Regions from separate parts of the Rossellomorea sp. DUT-2 genome, predicted to be linked through region 2. Evidence: predicted binding sites of a transcription regulator. Region 2 holds the regulator's gene; the other holds the start of a gene.
What was found. Region 2 encodes NrdR, which represses ribonucleotide reductase genes. Its sites were predicted from a motif close to AACACNATATATNGTGTT; they were not measured.

Region 1 (7,652 bases), 350 kb from region 2:
CATTCAATTCCACTCCCTTAATGTTCTTTATGATCGCTTGTAAAGCCAGTTCGTAACCAAACAGTCCAAAACCGACGATCTGGCCAACCGTTTCAGCTGCCACGACAGATTGATGTCTGAACGCTTCACGGGCATGGATATTAGATATATGCACTTCCACTACCGGTACTGATACCGAAGCCACTGCATCTCTTATCGCATAGCTGTAATGCGTGAAAGCACCGGGATTCAGGATGATTCCCCCATACCCTTCATCCTCTGCCCTGTGTATGTAATCAATCAGTTCCCCTTCATGGTTCGATTGAGCTGAAAAGAGTTGAAATCCTTCACCTTCTGCTTGTTTCGAAAGCTTCCCCTCAAGTTGTGGCAGGGTGACATGTCCATAAATATCGGGTTCACGTTTCCCGAGCCTATTTAAGTTAGGACCATTTAAAAGCAAGATTTTCATCATATGTAAACCCCTAAAAAAATAGAATGTTCATCATGAACATTCTAACACAAACCTTATACCTATACCTACATAATTGTCTGATAATGAGGATTTGTTAATGGGATACTTCCCCTGATTTTTCTTTCTCATTCTGATGTCTCAATTCATTTTCTTCATAAGAAATCGAATAGCCGATAAATACGCCATACAGAATATACAGACAGAAGGTTGTAATCAAAGTGTGATAATCAATGGATGTAAAGGATTTAATGCTTGGGAAAAGCGGATTGAGCAGTAAAAAGAAAGCTAAGTATAACGCTACTCCGTAGGCAACTCCTACCCACATAGACTTGAATTTTCGTAATAAACCATAATAAATGAGGGCCACACCTATAGAAATCACTCCATAAGCCACAATGGAAAGAACGATGCCGATCCATTTGTCCACCCAGTCACCAACCGCCCACGGCTCAAAGATAATATTCGGCTCGATTTTCGTAAAGGAAAAAAAGTAACAAATGTAGGCAATTGAACTCCATAACATCCCACCGATAAAGCCCGTCACCACAACCATTGCCATGAACGATAGTGGTTTTTCACCCTGATTCTGCTCTAAGTGTGGATTTTCCTTACTTTCTTCTGTGCCATCCTGAATCTTTTCATGCTGTCCCTTTTGTTCAGCCATCTGAAACACCTCCATTCGTAGTATGTCCCATTGACTTAAACATTTGCATGTTTTTACTTATTTTTCATCTGTGGTTGATGAGGAAATATGGATGATAAAACCTATCTCTAGTCCTTTGATTCATTTTTTAGTAAAATAGATAATATCTTTTCAAGTTTCAGAAAATAGCCCCAGCAAAAATTCACAGAAAATCGATAACTAATATGGTTAAATAACAAGGAAATTGTCTAGAATAATAGTATAGATATGTATAATGGATTGAATTGTAAGGAGGTGGCTTTGTTGAACGCTCGTAATATCTTTGTTATCACATTAATATTGTTAGCTATTGTTGGGTTGGGAACCTCCCTATTCGGAAATCCTTTAGGGCTAGTCAAACAATTACTTGTTACAGCAGCTGTGATCGGAATCATCTACTTCATTTACCGAAGATGGTTCAGCGGAAGGCGGGCTGGTAATAGTAATGAACAGAGAGCGTTTCTTAAAGCAGCCAAACAATCAAAGAGGCGGCATAAGAAAAAGTCTCCAAGTAAGCCTCAAGTATCAAACGCCTCAAAGAAACGTTCGATACGAAAGAAATCCAATGCCAACCTTACTGTAATTGAAGGAAAAAAGAATAAGAAAAACAATCGAGCCTCGTTTTAGGAGCTCGATTGTTTTATTAAAATGGCCATTTTTGAAGGAATGCTTCCGCTTTTGATTTCCCGTATTGAAAGAGCTCTGCTCTTTTTTCGGGTGTTAATCCGAATTCGGTCGTGAGCACACCTTCAGTAGGAATAAAAATGATGTTTTTTTCAAGTTTTCTGGAAATGTATCTTGAATCATGTGCATCTTTCATCGTAGTAAAGAGGGCTTCATACATATCAATCGCATTTTTGATCTGTTTTTTTGGCTTTCCGACTAGATCGTGACTTAACTTCACCCCGATGACCGGCCTTACCTTTTTCACATTTTCCCGATCAAACAGCCACATAGGAAAGTTACTTAGCACCCCACCATCCACCATGAAACTTATTCCTTCTAAAGATCGCAGCTTTACAGGTTCAAAGAAGTAAGGAAGACTCGCACTCATTCGTATCGCCCTGGCAACGGGAAAGGTTTCTTTCGCTATGCCGTACTTCTCAAGATCATCCGGGAGAACCAACAATCTGCCATTCGATAAATCCGAAGCGATGACCCGGAGTGAATGGGGCGGTAAATCGGCGAACGTATAAATTCCCCTCGCTTTCAGCTTTTCTTCCACCCAGCTTTCAAGCGCCACTCCCTTATATAAACCTAAACGATTGTAAACCCGAAGCCATTTTATTATAGGGAGAGAGATGATCGCGTTTGAGTCCAGCAATTTATTAAAATCTATATCATCCATGATTTTCAAGAGCTCCCTGCTCGAATAACCGGCGGCTATAAATGCTGCAATCACCGCTCCGGCACTTGTTCCTGCGAGCCTCTTAAATTTGTAGCCCTTTTCCTCTAATGCTTGATATGCCCCTATCAACGCGAGCCCCTTTATGCCTCCACCTGAAAAAACTCCATCGATGTCCAAAGGCCCCACTCCTTCAATGTCTCTTACTACATCTTTAATTCACAAAGAAGGATTTTAGACTAAAAAAATAGGAGGGGAACCAGTCCCCTCCTACCTTTCTTCATATATTATAGTCCGCATTTCAGCTGAGCGCCGCAGTTTGTACAAGTATTGCAGCCACCCATATCTTTTACCGTCCCTTTACGGCAGACTGGACACGTATTCCCAACTTCAGAACCGATGGACACGTCTGTTGAACGCACGTCCTGAATCGTATCAAGTAACACGATCGGTTTTTTCGATGTAGGAATGTCTTTTTGTTCCTGTTCGTCCTCGTCATCAAAGCTGTTTTCTTCTGCTTTGAGTGTAAGAACTTGTGAATCACGGCTTCCGTCCACGTACACGGTTCCACCTTTTGCTCCACCTTTATAAAGTCGCTCATACACTTTTTCAACTTGATCAACCGTATAACCACGAGGAGCATTAACCGTTTTCGAAATAGAGCTGTCGATCCAATTCTGAATCACACATTGGACATCGGCATGTGCTTGTGGAGCCAAGCTCATGGAAGAAACAAACCATTCTGGAAGATTGTCAGCATCTGCATCCGGATTTCTCTTCAAGTAATCCTCTACAATATCCGCTTTCACTTCAATGAACTTACCAAGACGCCCGCTTCTGTAGTACGTGAAAGAGAAATAAGGTTCAAGCCCGGTAGATACCCCAACCATCGTACCTGTTGAACCTGTAGGAGCAACAGTTAACAGATGGGAATTCCGGATCCCATACTGTTCAATATCTGTTCGGACATCGTTAGGCATTTTCTTCATAAAGCCCGTTTCCACAAATGCTTTTCGTAAAGCTTTCGTTTCTTCATCGGTGCTTCCAGTCAGGAATGGGAAGCTTCCTTTTTCCTTCGATAATTCAACCGAAGCACGATAAGCGGTTGTGGCGATGACTTCAAACACTTCATCCACAAGCTGATTGCCTTCTTCAGAACCGTATTCTTTCTCACAGTAGATCAACAAATCTGCAAGACCCATTACACCAAGGCCAACACGTCGCTCACCAAGGGCCTGCTTTTTGTTTTCATCCAGGAAGTAAGGAGTCGCGTCGATGACGTTGTCCTGCATGCGAACACCCACTTCAACGGTACGCTTCAATTTATCGAAATCAACGGTTTTCGTCTCTTTATTGGCAAACTGAGCAAGGTTGACGGCTGCCAGGTTACACACGGAATATGGAGCAAGAGGCTGTTCACCGCATGGGTTCGTAGCAACTACCTTTTGACCGTATGCTTTCGCATTCGTCATATCATTCGCGTTATCAATAAAGAAGATACCCGGCTCCGCAGAGTAGGTTGCACACACATTGATAAGATTCCAAAGCTCTTTCGCCTTGATCTTACGGTATGTACGCACTTTGTAGCCGAGCTTTTCCCACTCACGGACATCCCCTACGTTGTGCCATTCTTCATTATAGTATTTCATCTGCTCTTCATTATAGCTTTCTACATCCGGGAAGCGAAGTTCATATTCACGATCGTTTTCCACGGCATCCATAAAGTCGCTTGTCAGGCAAACCGAGATATTCGCACCTGTCAGGAACTCTGAATTATGGACGCTGTATGTTCCACCTGTACGGAGCTTTTCTTCTGCATTCTTAAGGATTTTCGCATCAAACCCACCGTATCCAGGGATTTGTCTATAATTTAGGATTCCTTGATACATCGCTTCCTCTTGTTCTGTCAGAGGTGTGAATTTCAACTTATCCTGAGCTGCTTTTTTAATCGTTTCATCTTCTGTATTTTCAAGGAGATAACGCAGAATACGCGGGTTTTGCATTTTAGAGATGATGAATTCGATAATATCGGGATGCCAATCTGAAAGCATGATCATTTGTGCTCCACGTCTTGATCCGCCCTGCTCAACCAAATGAGTCAATTTAGCGATGTCATCCAGCCAGGAAACCGAACCGGAGGATTTACCGTTCACACCTTTAGCCAGAGTATTTCGCGGGCGAAGAGTCGATCCGTTCGTTCCGACACCACCGCCACGGCTCATGATCTCCATCACCTGCTTGCGATGTTCTGAAATCCCTTCACGTGAATCCTGTACGAAAGGCATCACGTAACAGTTGAAGTACGTAACGTCTGTTCCGGCACCCGCTCCATAAAGCACCCGACCAGCAGGAACAAAATGCAGGTTCACCAATTCATGGTAGAACTTTTCAAACCAAACTTGTCTCTTTTCAGGAGTTTCTTCCACTTCTGCCAAGCCTGTTGCGTTACGCTTCGCAATTTGTTCGTAGTAGACTTCGAGAGGTTTTTCAATAACATCAAGTGTTCTTGAGACGACACCCGTTTCCATTTCTTCAGGTTTGTCGATGGCACTTCTGTACTCTTCTTCGATCCAAACATCTGCTTTCTTCGTTTCCCAATCGATGCTTGTGATGTACCCTAATCCTCTTGCAGGGAATTTAGGATCTTCTTTGATGGTGAGGACCACGAAATCACCTTCTGAAAGAGTGATCTTTTCCGTGTCTTTGAAAGAATAGCGGTCAATCATAACAAGACGGGATACACCCTTATGTGTAGTTCTCATATCCGGGGTTATGGGATGTACTTGAGGAAACAATCCAATATCCTGATTTAATCTTTCGATGTTTAATTTCATTGTGTTTTTCGACGCAACAGTCATAAAGACAACTCCTTCTATCTCAAATCTTTCATTTGTTTGTTGTTAACTTTGATGTGTAATATCAAATAATACGATATCATAGCTCAATTGGAAAAGCAATAAATAAACACAACATATAGTGTGTAAAAAATTATTCGACACACCACATATTGTGTTTCAGGTCAATAGGTCATTTGTTTGTCAAACGGATAATATGCCAATAAAATTAGAAAACAGAAGGAATTAATAGAAAATCATATAATACTCCGACCATTTCTATTAATTTAGAACTTGATATAAATCCAAGTCGCGTAATAGTTGGTAAAACAGGAAAAAAGCGACAAGCATCGCTTTTTTTCTACAAAAAATTTTTTATCGTTTGAAATTCCAGTCATCTGATTCGTACCGGGATTTGGCAAGGTCCACAACATATTGTGTTTCCTCTTCAGAAAGTTCGTATGGCTCCAGGTGAATATTCAATCCTTCTTCGAAACCTTTTTTGAATGCTTCCTTCGCCATATCCATAGTGACCGATTCCGAACTGATTTCGTTCATCGCGACAGCCTTGTTTTTAAATGCCCGCTGCATACGTTCTTTCACCCGGTCAGATGGATAGTTAAACAGGCTGAACAGCTTATCCTCGTCAAGATCCAATAGAATGGAACCGTGTTGAAGGATGACACCTTTTTGGCGCGTCTGGGCACTTCCCGCTACTTTTCTTCCTTCTACCACCAGCTCATACCAGCTCGGTGCATCAAAACAAACGGCCGAACGTGGATTCTTTAACCCTTCCCGCTCTTCTGCTGTTTTCGGAACGGCAAAATAGGCTTCGAGTCCAAGTCCTTGAAATCCTTTTAAGATCCCTTCCGAAATCACCCGGTATGCTTCCGTAACGGTTTTAGGCATTTCCGGGTGCTCTTCAGAAACAATGACGCTGTAAGTCAATTCATGTTCATGCAGAACCCCTCTGCCTCCCGTCGGTCTTCTGACAAAGCCAAGACTGTGCTCTTTCACTGCATCAAGATTGATTTCCTTTTCTACCTTTTGGAAGTAACCGATCGAGAGAGTCGCGGGATCCCAGCCATAAAACCTGATCGTGGGAGGAATCTTTCCCTCGCTATGCCAATCCAATAGCGCCTCATCAAGGGCCATATTATAAGAAGGGGAACAATTCCCTGAGTCAATGAATCTCCATGTTTCTTTTTTCATGCATCATACCTCATTTGCGTCTTCTCTTTGATATTATGTTATGTAAAAAACCAACTTCATTTAAGTCCGTTACTAGTCTATCAAATCCAAAAGAAAAAACAAAGAAAAACAGATTGGAAAGTGTTTGCTGTAAAATAATAAATTTGTTTTGATTCTCGGAGCTTTCATGAATATAATAGAAGTTAGCGCATTTGTAGAAAGGAGCATGAATGATGGAAGGATTATATATTCTTTTAGTCGTACTTGGTGGAATCATTGTTTATTCACTCTTTACGTTCTTCTATCAAAAGAGGATTGTGAATACATTGACTGAAGAAGAATTTCGAGCAGGATATCGTAAAGCTCAGTTGATAGATGTTCGTGAAGCGAATGAATTTGATAACGGTCACGTACTAGGCGCACGAAACATCCCCCTCTCTCAAATTAAAATGAGACAAAAGGAAATCCGTGCCGATCAACCCGTTTACCTTTATTGCCAAAGCGGACTCCGCAGCGGACGAGCAGCTCAAATGCTTCACCGCAAAGGGTACCGGGATCTTCACCAATTGCAGGGCGGCTTTAAAAAGTGGACAGGCAAAGTAAAACATAAAAAATAATGTGAAAGGATTGCCTTTGGGGCGATCCTTTTTTTTAATCGGTGTAAGTAGTGGGTTGGAGTGATGGTTCTATTTGTATTGGTATTGTGCATAATCCGATCAATAAATGGAATTATATGGGATTCGGCTGGATTTTTGGTTGAAACGGCTGGATTTTTGCTCATTTCGGCTGGATTATCGACCAAATCGGCTGGATTCCTGCTCATTTCAGCTGGATTGCCGACCATCACGACCCCATCCCGCACCTATTCTGCTGAGTGAACGACCATAAGGTCCGTCCCCCAACAAAAATCCCCGCAGCGAATTACTGCGGGGAATTTCAATTTTATTTTCTTTAGCTTTCTTTTGTATAACGCAGTACCGGTTTTCTTGCTGCGAGTGTTTCATCCATCCGCTTCACAATTGTTGTGTGCGGTGCTTCCTGGACGATTTCCGGCGTATCTTCTGCTTCTTTGGCAATCTGGATCATGGCATCAATGAAGGAATCCAGTGTTTCTTTCGATTCTGTCTCCGTCGGTTCGATCATCATGCA
Region 2 (7,652 bases):
ACACAGCATCATTTCAAATGCATCTTGTACGACGAACTGCTTAGCGCCGGTTGCGAAGGTACTGGATGAGCAATTTGGTATTGAAAATGGACTTATGACGACTGTCCATGCTTACACAAATGACCAGAAGAATATTGATAATCCACATAAAGATTTGAGAAGAGCCAGAGCGTGCGGTCAATCGATCATCCCGACCACGACTGGTGCAGCCAAAGCATTATCATTGGTTCTGCCTCAATTAAATGGCAAGCTTCACGGAATGGCATTACGTGTACCTACACCAAATGTTTCCCTAGTGGACCTGGTTGTGGATGTGAAAAGAGACGTAACAGTAGAAGAAATCAATGAAGCTTTCATTACAGCATCTGTTGGTTCCTTACACGGAGTACTGCAATACACAACGGAACCATTAGTTTCAATCGACTTTAATACAAATCCTCATTCAGCGATCATCGACGGATTATCCACGATGGTAATGGGAGATCGAAAAGTCAAGGTACTGGCCTGGTACGATAACGAGTGGGGCTACTCATGCCGCGTCGTTGACCTGGCTAAATTCGTTGCATCAAAAATGAACGCCAAACAAGAAGTCAACGTTTGAAAGAACCCAAATAAACAATAAGCTTCACCCTTAAAACGTACCTTTTCCGGTGCGTTTTTTTCTTTTATTACACTTTTTATAAGTAGTTTAATCTTACAACTTTTTTATATGGTTGATATATCCAGTTCCTTTGGCAGAAAGTTTATTTAGGGACGTTTTTATTTGCACCTATCTGTCAAAACATGTAACTAGTGTAGTAGCATAGAGACTCGACTCCTGCGGGAACAGCGGGACAGGTGAGACCCCGCAGGCGCAGCCGAGGAGGCTCACCGCCCGCCCCGCGGAAAGCGAGTGCCTGGAGCGAAAAGGAACGGTCAACGTTTAGAACATAATCCAATACGCACTTTACTATATTGGGCGATAACCCGCATAATCTAGTTGCAGTCAATCGATCGTCCACCCATATAAAAAAGTTTATAAAAATTTATTGCAAAAGAGTTTTAAACAAAGTATACTATTTTTCGTGAACTTCTTATTAGCAAATGAATACTGATTTAGCTACTTAAAGGGTTAGGACCTCTTCGGACTAACTTTCCCCCGTGGTAGTTAAGATTTTGCCAAAGGACACGTTCATTTTGACGAAAAAAATTATGTCAAAGGGGGAAACACGAAATGGAAACAATGGGTCGTCATGTAATCTCAGAATTATGGGGTTGCGATTTTGAAAAATTAAACGATGTAGTAGGAATTGAAAAAACATTCGTAGATGCTGCGCTGAAATCAGGTGCAGAGGTACGTGAGGTAGCTTTCCATAAATTTGCTCCTCAAGGTGTTAGTGGAGTTGTGATCATTTCAGAATCACATCTGACTATTCACAGTTTTCCTGAACATGGTTATGCCAGTATTGATGTATATACTTGCGGTGATTTAGATCCTAACATCGCTGCTGAATATATTGCAGATGCTCTTGGTGCTGACACACGTGAAACAATTGAATTGCCACGTGGTATGGGTCCTGTACAAGTGAAGAAGTCACAGGCTCAAGCTCAAGCCCTTTAATCGAAGATAACTCAGAAGAGATGCGTATTAGATGCATCTCTTTTTTTATGCTTTCGTACAGGAATTGATTTTGAATTTTCATTCGTGTGGTTTTCGTGTAAAATAAGGGTAAATAAAGGGAGGAACTTTATATGAGCGGAATACGTACTTTTTTTAAACGATTTCAATCAGAATGTGAGACATCTGATCAGCACGAAGATAAAGACCTGAAATCACGCTATTATAAATCCATGCATCAAGGTGCATTTAATGCAGTTTTAGAATTATTCTCATCCTCTGAGTATGAGGTGATTTCCCAGTCCAAGGACAGAGGGGAAATTACGGTCCGTAAAAATGGTACTCCCCAACTGTTTATCGTCGCAACGGTCATCACGGTAAGACCTTTTGAAACGGCAGTCGATTTCAAGGTCAGCGCGGATAGAGGGAAAGTCTTTGGTACATATACGGTCTTAAAAGCACAGATTAACCATTATTATCAAAAGCTTGACAGCGAATTGACAAAAGTGAAATAACGGTAAATCCTTTATTAGCTTGTGTAAGTCGCAGCTTTTTTATATGATGAAAGTAATAGTATGTAATAACGGAGCTGATATTATGAAGTGCCCGTCTTGCCAGCATAATGGTACACGAGTAGTGGACTCCCGACCTGCTGATGAAGGACGTTCAATCAGGAGAAGAAGAGAATGTGAAGTATGTACTTTCCGCTTCACGACCTTCGAGAAGGTTGAGGAGCTTCCTTTAATTGTGGTGAAAAAAGAAGGGGTAAGAGAAGAGTTTAGTCGAGAGAAGATTTTGAGAGGGTTGATCAAGGCTTGTGAGAAACGCCCGGTACCTCTTGAGAGATTAGAAAAGATCTCAACGGATATTGAAAAGGACCTCCGTAATCAGGGTGCTTCTGAAGTAGAATCGGTTAAGATCGGTGAGATGGTCATGGATCAACTTGCTAAGGTAGATGAAGTTGCATACGTACGCTTTGCATCTGTGTATAGACAATTCAAGGATATTAATGTATTTATAGACGAACTGAAAGAATTAATAAAAAAAGAGTAGAAGAATGAGCTGAAGATGTAATTCTTTAGCTCTTTTCTCTTTATTTTTTTGAAAGGTAGAATCCAACTATGATGAAGAAGCATTGGAATGAAATACAACCAATCGATCACTACACGGTAGGGACAAATGGGATTCTTCAGGAATACGATCGGAAAATCATTACGTTTCTGTACCAGCCTTTAATTGGTTCGGTTTGTTACAGTCTTTATATGAGTTTGTGGGGAGAAGTAGAAGAAAACAGACTGTGGTCCACACATTCTACTCATTATCATCTGATGAACGTTCTGTCTGTTAACCTTCAAGAAGTATATGAAGCGAGAATGAAGCTTGAAGGGATAGGGTTGTTAAAGGCGTTCGAAAAAAGGGACAACGAGGATCGGAGCTTTCTTTATGAACTGCAGCCACCTCTTACCCCTCAGGAATTCTTTCATGATGGCATGTTAAATGTGTATCTTTACCGGAAAATAGGCAGGACTCATTATTTGCGTTTAAAGAAATTCTTCACTGACGAATCGGTAGATAAACAGCAGCACGTAAACATCACCCGGTCCTTTCAAGATGTTTTCACATCGGAACAGATTAATTTTCTCCAACACGATGCAAATATGGATTCCGAGACTAAGTCTGGTGAACAATATATGAAATATGGGAAGAATGGTGGTCTTCCACTGGATGATATCGATTTTGATTTTCAGTTATTACTGGCAGGGTTATCTGAATCCATGGTTCCACGTAAAGCCTTTACGACTAATGTAAAGGAAACGGTTCTGAAACTGAGCTATCTGTACGGTATTGATCCTCTTCAGATGAAAAATATCGTCTTAAGCTCCCTGGATGCAGATGATACCATCGATATAGAGTTGCTGCGCAAAACCGCACGTGATTGGTATGGGGTTCAGACAGGTGATCAACTGCCCGATTTGACTGCGAGAATAGAGACTAAAGCGCCTGTGAAATCGGATAAACCCCGCACGAAAGAAGAAGAGCTTATTGATTATTTGGAAACAACGTCGCCCAAGGATGTTCTATCTGACATATCAAATGGAGGAGCTCCTTCTAAGGCAGACCTTCAGGCTGTTGAAGAGGTGCTCATGTCACAGAAGTTGCCGATTGGTGTCATGAATGTCCTGGTACAATATGTTTTGCTGAAAACGGACATGAAGCTTACAAAAGGATATATGGAAAAAATCGCGTCCCATTGGTCGAGGAAAAAGGTGACGACTGCAAGTGAAGCGATGGAATTAGCCAAAAAAGAACACAAGCAGTATCTTGAGTGGGCTGAAGGGAAAAAGGAAAATAAAACGAATAGACGAAGAAAGCCGACTCGTACGGAAAAACTCCCGGAATGGTTCCAGGAAGGTGAAACCGAGAAAGAAATTGATTCTTCCCTTGATGGATATGATTTCGAAGCAGAAAAGAAGAAACTCGAAGAAGAGCTTAAAAATTTTCGGAAGTAGGTGAACGTAGCGGTGGAGAGAATAAATAACACCCTGAAAAAGTTGGCGGCTTCTGGTTCGTTTCAACAAAGATATGAGCAAATGAAAAAAGAGATTCTTGAAAACAATGATGTGAAGGATTTTATTCGCAGGAATGAAGGCCGTGTAACAGGGGAAATGGTAAATGAGAGTCTGATGAAGTTATATGAATATATCTCTCAAAGTAAAGAATGTCGATACTGTCCTTCTTTACAGGAGTGTAAGAATATGATGGAAGGGTATGACCCTCACTTGGTAATCAGAGGCAACACCATCGACATCGATTACCATCGCTGCCCTCGAAAAGTCATTCACGATGAAAGAACGAGCGCACAGCGTCTAATCAAAAGCCTGTATGTGCCGAAGGATATTTTACAAGCATCCTTCTCAACCCTGGATCTTGATTCGAAAAGCCGATTGGAGGCAGTTCGATTAGCGAAGAATTTCGTGGAGAACTACACGGAAGGTACAAAAATGAAAGGACTCTATTTTTACGGCAAGTTCGGAGTGGGGAAGTCCTATTTGTTAGGGGCGATGGCCAATGAACTCGCTGAGAAAAAAATCGCGTCCCTGATTGTGTACGTTCCTGAGTTCTTTAGAGAAATCAAGCAATCGCTGGGAGACAACACGGTAAATGAAAAGCTGGAAATGGTTAAAGTGGCACCGATCCTCATGCTCGATGACATCGGCGCAGAAACCATGTCAAGCTGGGGAAGAGATGAAATCCTGGGAACGATCCTCCAGTACAGAATGCTTGAAAACCTCCCGACATTCTTCACCTCCAACTTCAACTTCAACGAACTGACGCATCACTTGACGTACAGTCAACGGGGAGAAGAAGAGAAGCTGAAGGCTGCACGAATCATGGAGCGGATTAAATACTTGTCCCAGCCTGTGTTGATTGATGGGCGAAATAGAAGAGAATAGAATGAAAGAGAGGAAATTGCATGCGATTTCTTCTCTTTTTTTTGTGCATTCGACACTTTGATGTGTGCTTTTTGAAATTTTTGTAAATCAGCTGGATTATTAGGGGAAACGGCCGGATTATTGCAAGAAATGGCTGGATTATGGAGGCTTTCGGCTGGATTTTCGGAAAAAACGGCCGGATTAACGGCAAAGTCGGCCGGATTACTCATCGTGCATGGAAACTAATGCAGGTTCATGGAGTCCATAACGACATAGATTCAAAAAGAAACAATTAATTCCCTCATCAACTTCTAAATGATACAAGCCTCCCATATATATAAATCAGGGATTTGGGTTTAAGGAGGCGAGAAAGTTTGATTGAATTTATTTTCAAGCAAAAAAATGATGCGTTAAAGCTTCAAGCACACCTCAATAAAGAGTTCATCCAATCATGGTTCCATGAAACTCTCTTTCAACATACAACTCACTATAATCTGACGATAGAGGTTTCCCCTTTCTTCAAGGAAAGAGAAAAACTATTCAATGGGGTCTCCCACTTTGTTTTAAATGATAAATGCATGGACTGGTCCGAATCAGCCCTGAAAGAAAATTACTTCTATGAAGATGTTGATGAAATCAATCAAATATTAGAAATCGTATCAGAGATGAGGATGGGTGAACGACCTGAATTGATGGAGCTGATCGGTGAATGGAACGAGGCCGAATACGTCCATGACAGTCTGGAGCTTTTGTTGGAAGGGAAGGCCCCCATATCGTTCGACTCCTTCAGCAAGTTCAGGCTGAAGAAGCTTCAGGAGAGACTGCTCCTCATGCTGGATCTTGCTATTGATGAATATAAGATGGAGCAGGAATATCAAATGTTTGTCCATATGCTGCGTGAGTATCTGGCATCGAGGGAGCAGAAAATGCGGACGATCCATCTGTACTCGACGGGTTACGGCTATCGTTTCTTTGATGAAGACATGAAAGAGGTGACACGGCAGGAATTGACGAAGGCGATTGATAAACGCCTTCTGACGAATCACCCGTTATACGTTGATTCATTCACCATAGCTCCGTTATTATCCCTTGCACCGGAGAAGATACTCGTGTACGGGAATGGGGACCATCAATTAATCAGGACGCTTCAGAATATATTTGAAGAACGGATCGATCTTTTGCCGTTGAGTTACTTCCCTGATACACTTCTCTATCCTTCCTGGGATATCGCGAATGAATAGGCTTCTTATTTTATGGAATGCTCTTGCTTTTCAAAACATAACCGATTATAATACCTACATAATAAGTCAATAAATAAAGGTTATGATGAGGACAACAATATTCCTATTCCATTCACAGAGAGGGAAGTCTCCTGGCTGCAAGCTTCCTAATTCGGTAGTGATATTTACCACCTCGGAACTTCAATTATGAACTGAATCTTGACGGATTCACAGTAATGATTGACGGCTAAATGTCGTTATTCGTTTTCAATGAAGTCATTGTCTGTATTTTGCACACAATGAGAAGTTGGGTGGAACCACGAGTTTACTTATTAACCTCGTCCCTTCAAGCGTGAAGGGGCGGGGTTTTTTATGCTTTATAGAGATTACTTAAGGAGTGAAATCACATGTCAGAAGTAGTGAAAATGCAGTTCCCTGATGGAAATGTCAAGGAGTTTCCTAAAGGGACAACAACAGAAGAGATTGCTGCGTCCATCAGTCCCGGACTGAAGAAGAAGGCGTTCGCTGGTAAAATAAATAATGTATTAATTGATTTACGTACAGGGATTCAAGAGGATGGGGCGATTGAAATCGTTACACCTCCAGGAGAAGATGCCCTGGAAATTCTTCGTCACAGTACAGCCCATTTAATGGCACAGGCGATTAAACGCCTATATCCTGAAACCAAACTTGGAATCGGACCTGTCATCGAAGGCGGATTCTATTATGATATTGATTCCGAGCACACGTTCACTCCTGAAGATCTTCCGTTGATCGAGAAAGAAATGAAGAAGATCACTGGAGAAAACCTGGAAGTGGTCCGTAAAGAAGTAAGCCGCGACGAAGCACAGAAAATGTATGAAGAAATTGGTGACGAGTATAAGCTTGAATTACTTGAGGCGATTCCTGAAGGAGAACAAGTCTCCATTTACGAGCAAGGAGAATTCCTCGATTTATGTCGTGGAATCCACATTCCATCCACTAATAAAATTAAAGAGTTCAAGCTGTTAAGCATCGCTGGGGCTTACTGGCGCGGAAATAGTGATAATAAAATGCTTCAACGCATTTACGGTACAGCCTTCTTCAAGAAAGAAGACCTGGAAGAGCATCTGCGTCTTTTAGAAGAAGCGAAAGAGCGTGATCACCGTAAAATCGGTAAAGAATTGAATCTATTCATGAACTCGCAAAAAGTGGGACAAGGCCTGCCGATGTGGCTGCCTAAAGGTGCCACGATCCGTCGCATCATCGAGCGTTATATCGTTGATAAAGAAGAGCGTTTAGGCTATGACCACGTGTACACACCTGTCATGGGAAGCGTTGAGCTATACAAAACAAGCGGTCACTGGGATCATTACCAAGAGAATATGTTCCCTGTCATGGAGATGGATAATGAAGATCTTG

Region 1: the regulator NrdR is predicted to act here: its motif matches at 5,442-5,459, upstream of ACOSV2_RS08410 (vitamin B12-dependent ribonucleotide reductase).

The regions. Positions count from the first base shown of each region.
Region 1 covers NZ_JBQPEO010000002.1:525,897-533,548, forward strand. The annotation lists gene ACOSV2_RS08385 (M24 family metallopeptidase) at 1-3, opposite strand, end outside; gene aroQ (type II 3-dehydroquinate dehydratase) at 1-451, opposite strand, end outside; gene ACOSV2_RS08395 (YqhR family membrane protein) at 546-1,115, opposite strand; gene ACOSV2_RS08400 (SA1362 family protein) at 1,398-1,760, shown strand; gene ACOSV2_RS08405 (patatin-like phospholipase family protein) at 1,777-2,658, opposite strand; gene ACOSV2_RS08410 (vitamin B12-dependent ribonucleotide reductase) at 2,766-5,336, opposite strand; gene ACOSV2_RS08415 (lipoate--protein ligase family protein) at 5,688-6,524, opposite strand; gene ACOSV2_RS08420 (rhodanese-like domain-containing protein) at 6,737-7,120, shown strand; gene ACOSV2_RS08425 (hypothetical protein) at 7,184-7,381, shown strand; gene gcvPB (aminomethyl-transferring glycine dehydrogenase subunit GcvPB) at 7,455-7,652, opposite strand, start outside.
Region 2 covers NZ_JBQPEO010000002.1:875,568-883,219, reverse strand. The annotation lists gene ACOSV2_RS10240 (glyceraldehyde-3-phosphate dehydrogenase) at 1-601, shown strand, start outside; gene speD (adenosylmethionine decarboxylase) at 1,214-1,600, shown strand; gene ACOSV2_RS10230 (cytosolic protein) at 1,732-2,112, shown strand; gene nrdR (transcriptional regulator NrdR) at 2,195-2,650, shown strand; gene ACOSV2_RS10220 (replication initiation and membrane attachment family protein) at 2,719-4,107, shown strand; gene dnaI (primosomal protein DnaI) at 4,120-5,052, shown strand; gene ACOSV2_RS10210 (putative sporulation protein YtxC) at 5,406-6,272, shown strand; T-box leader at 6,346-6,600, shown strand; gene thrS (threonine--tRNA ligase) at 6,659-7,652, shown strand, end outside.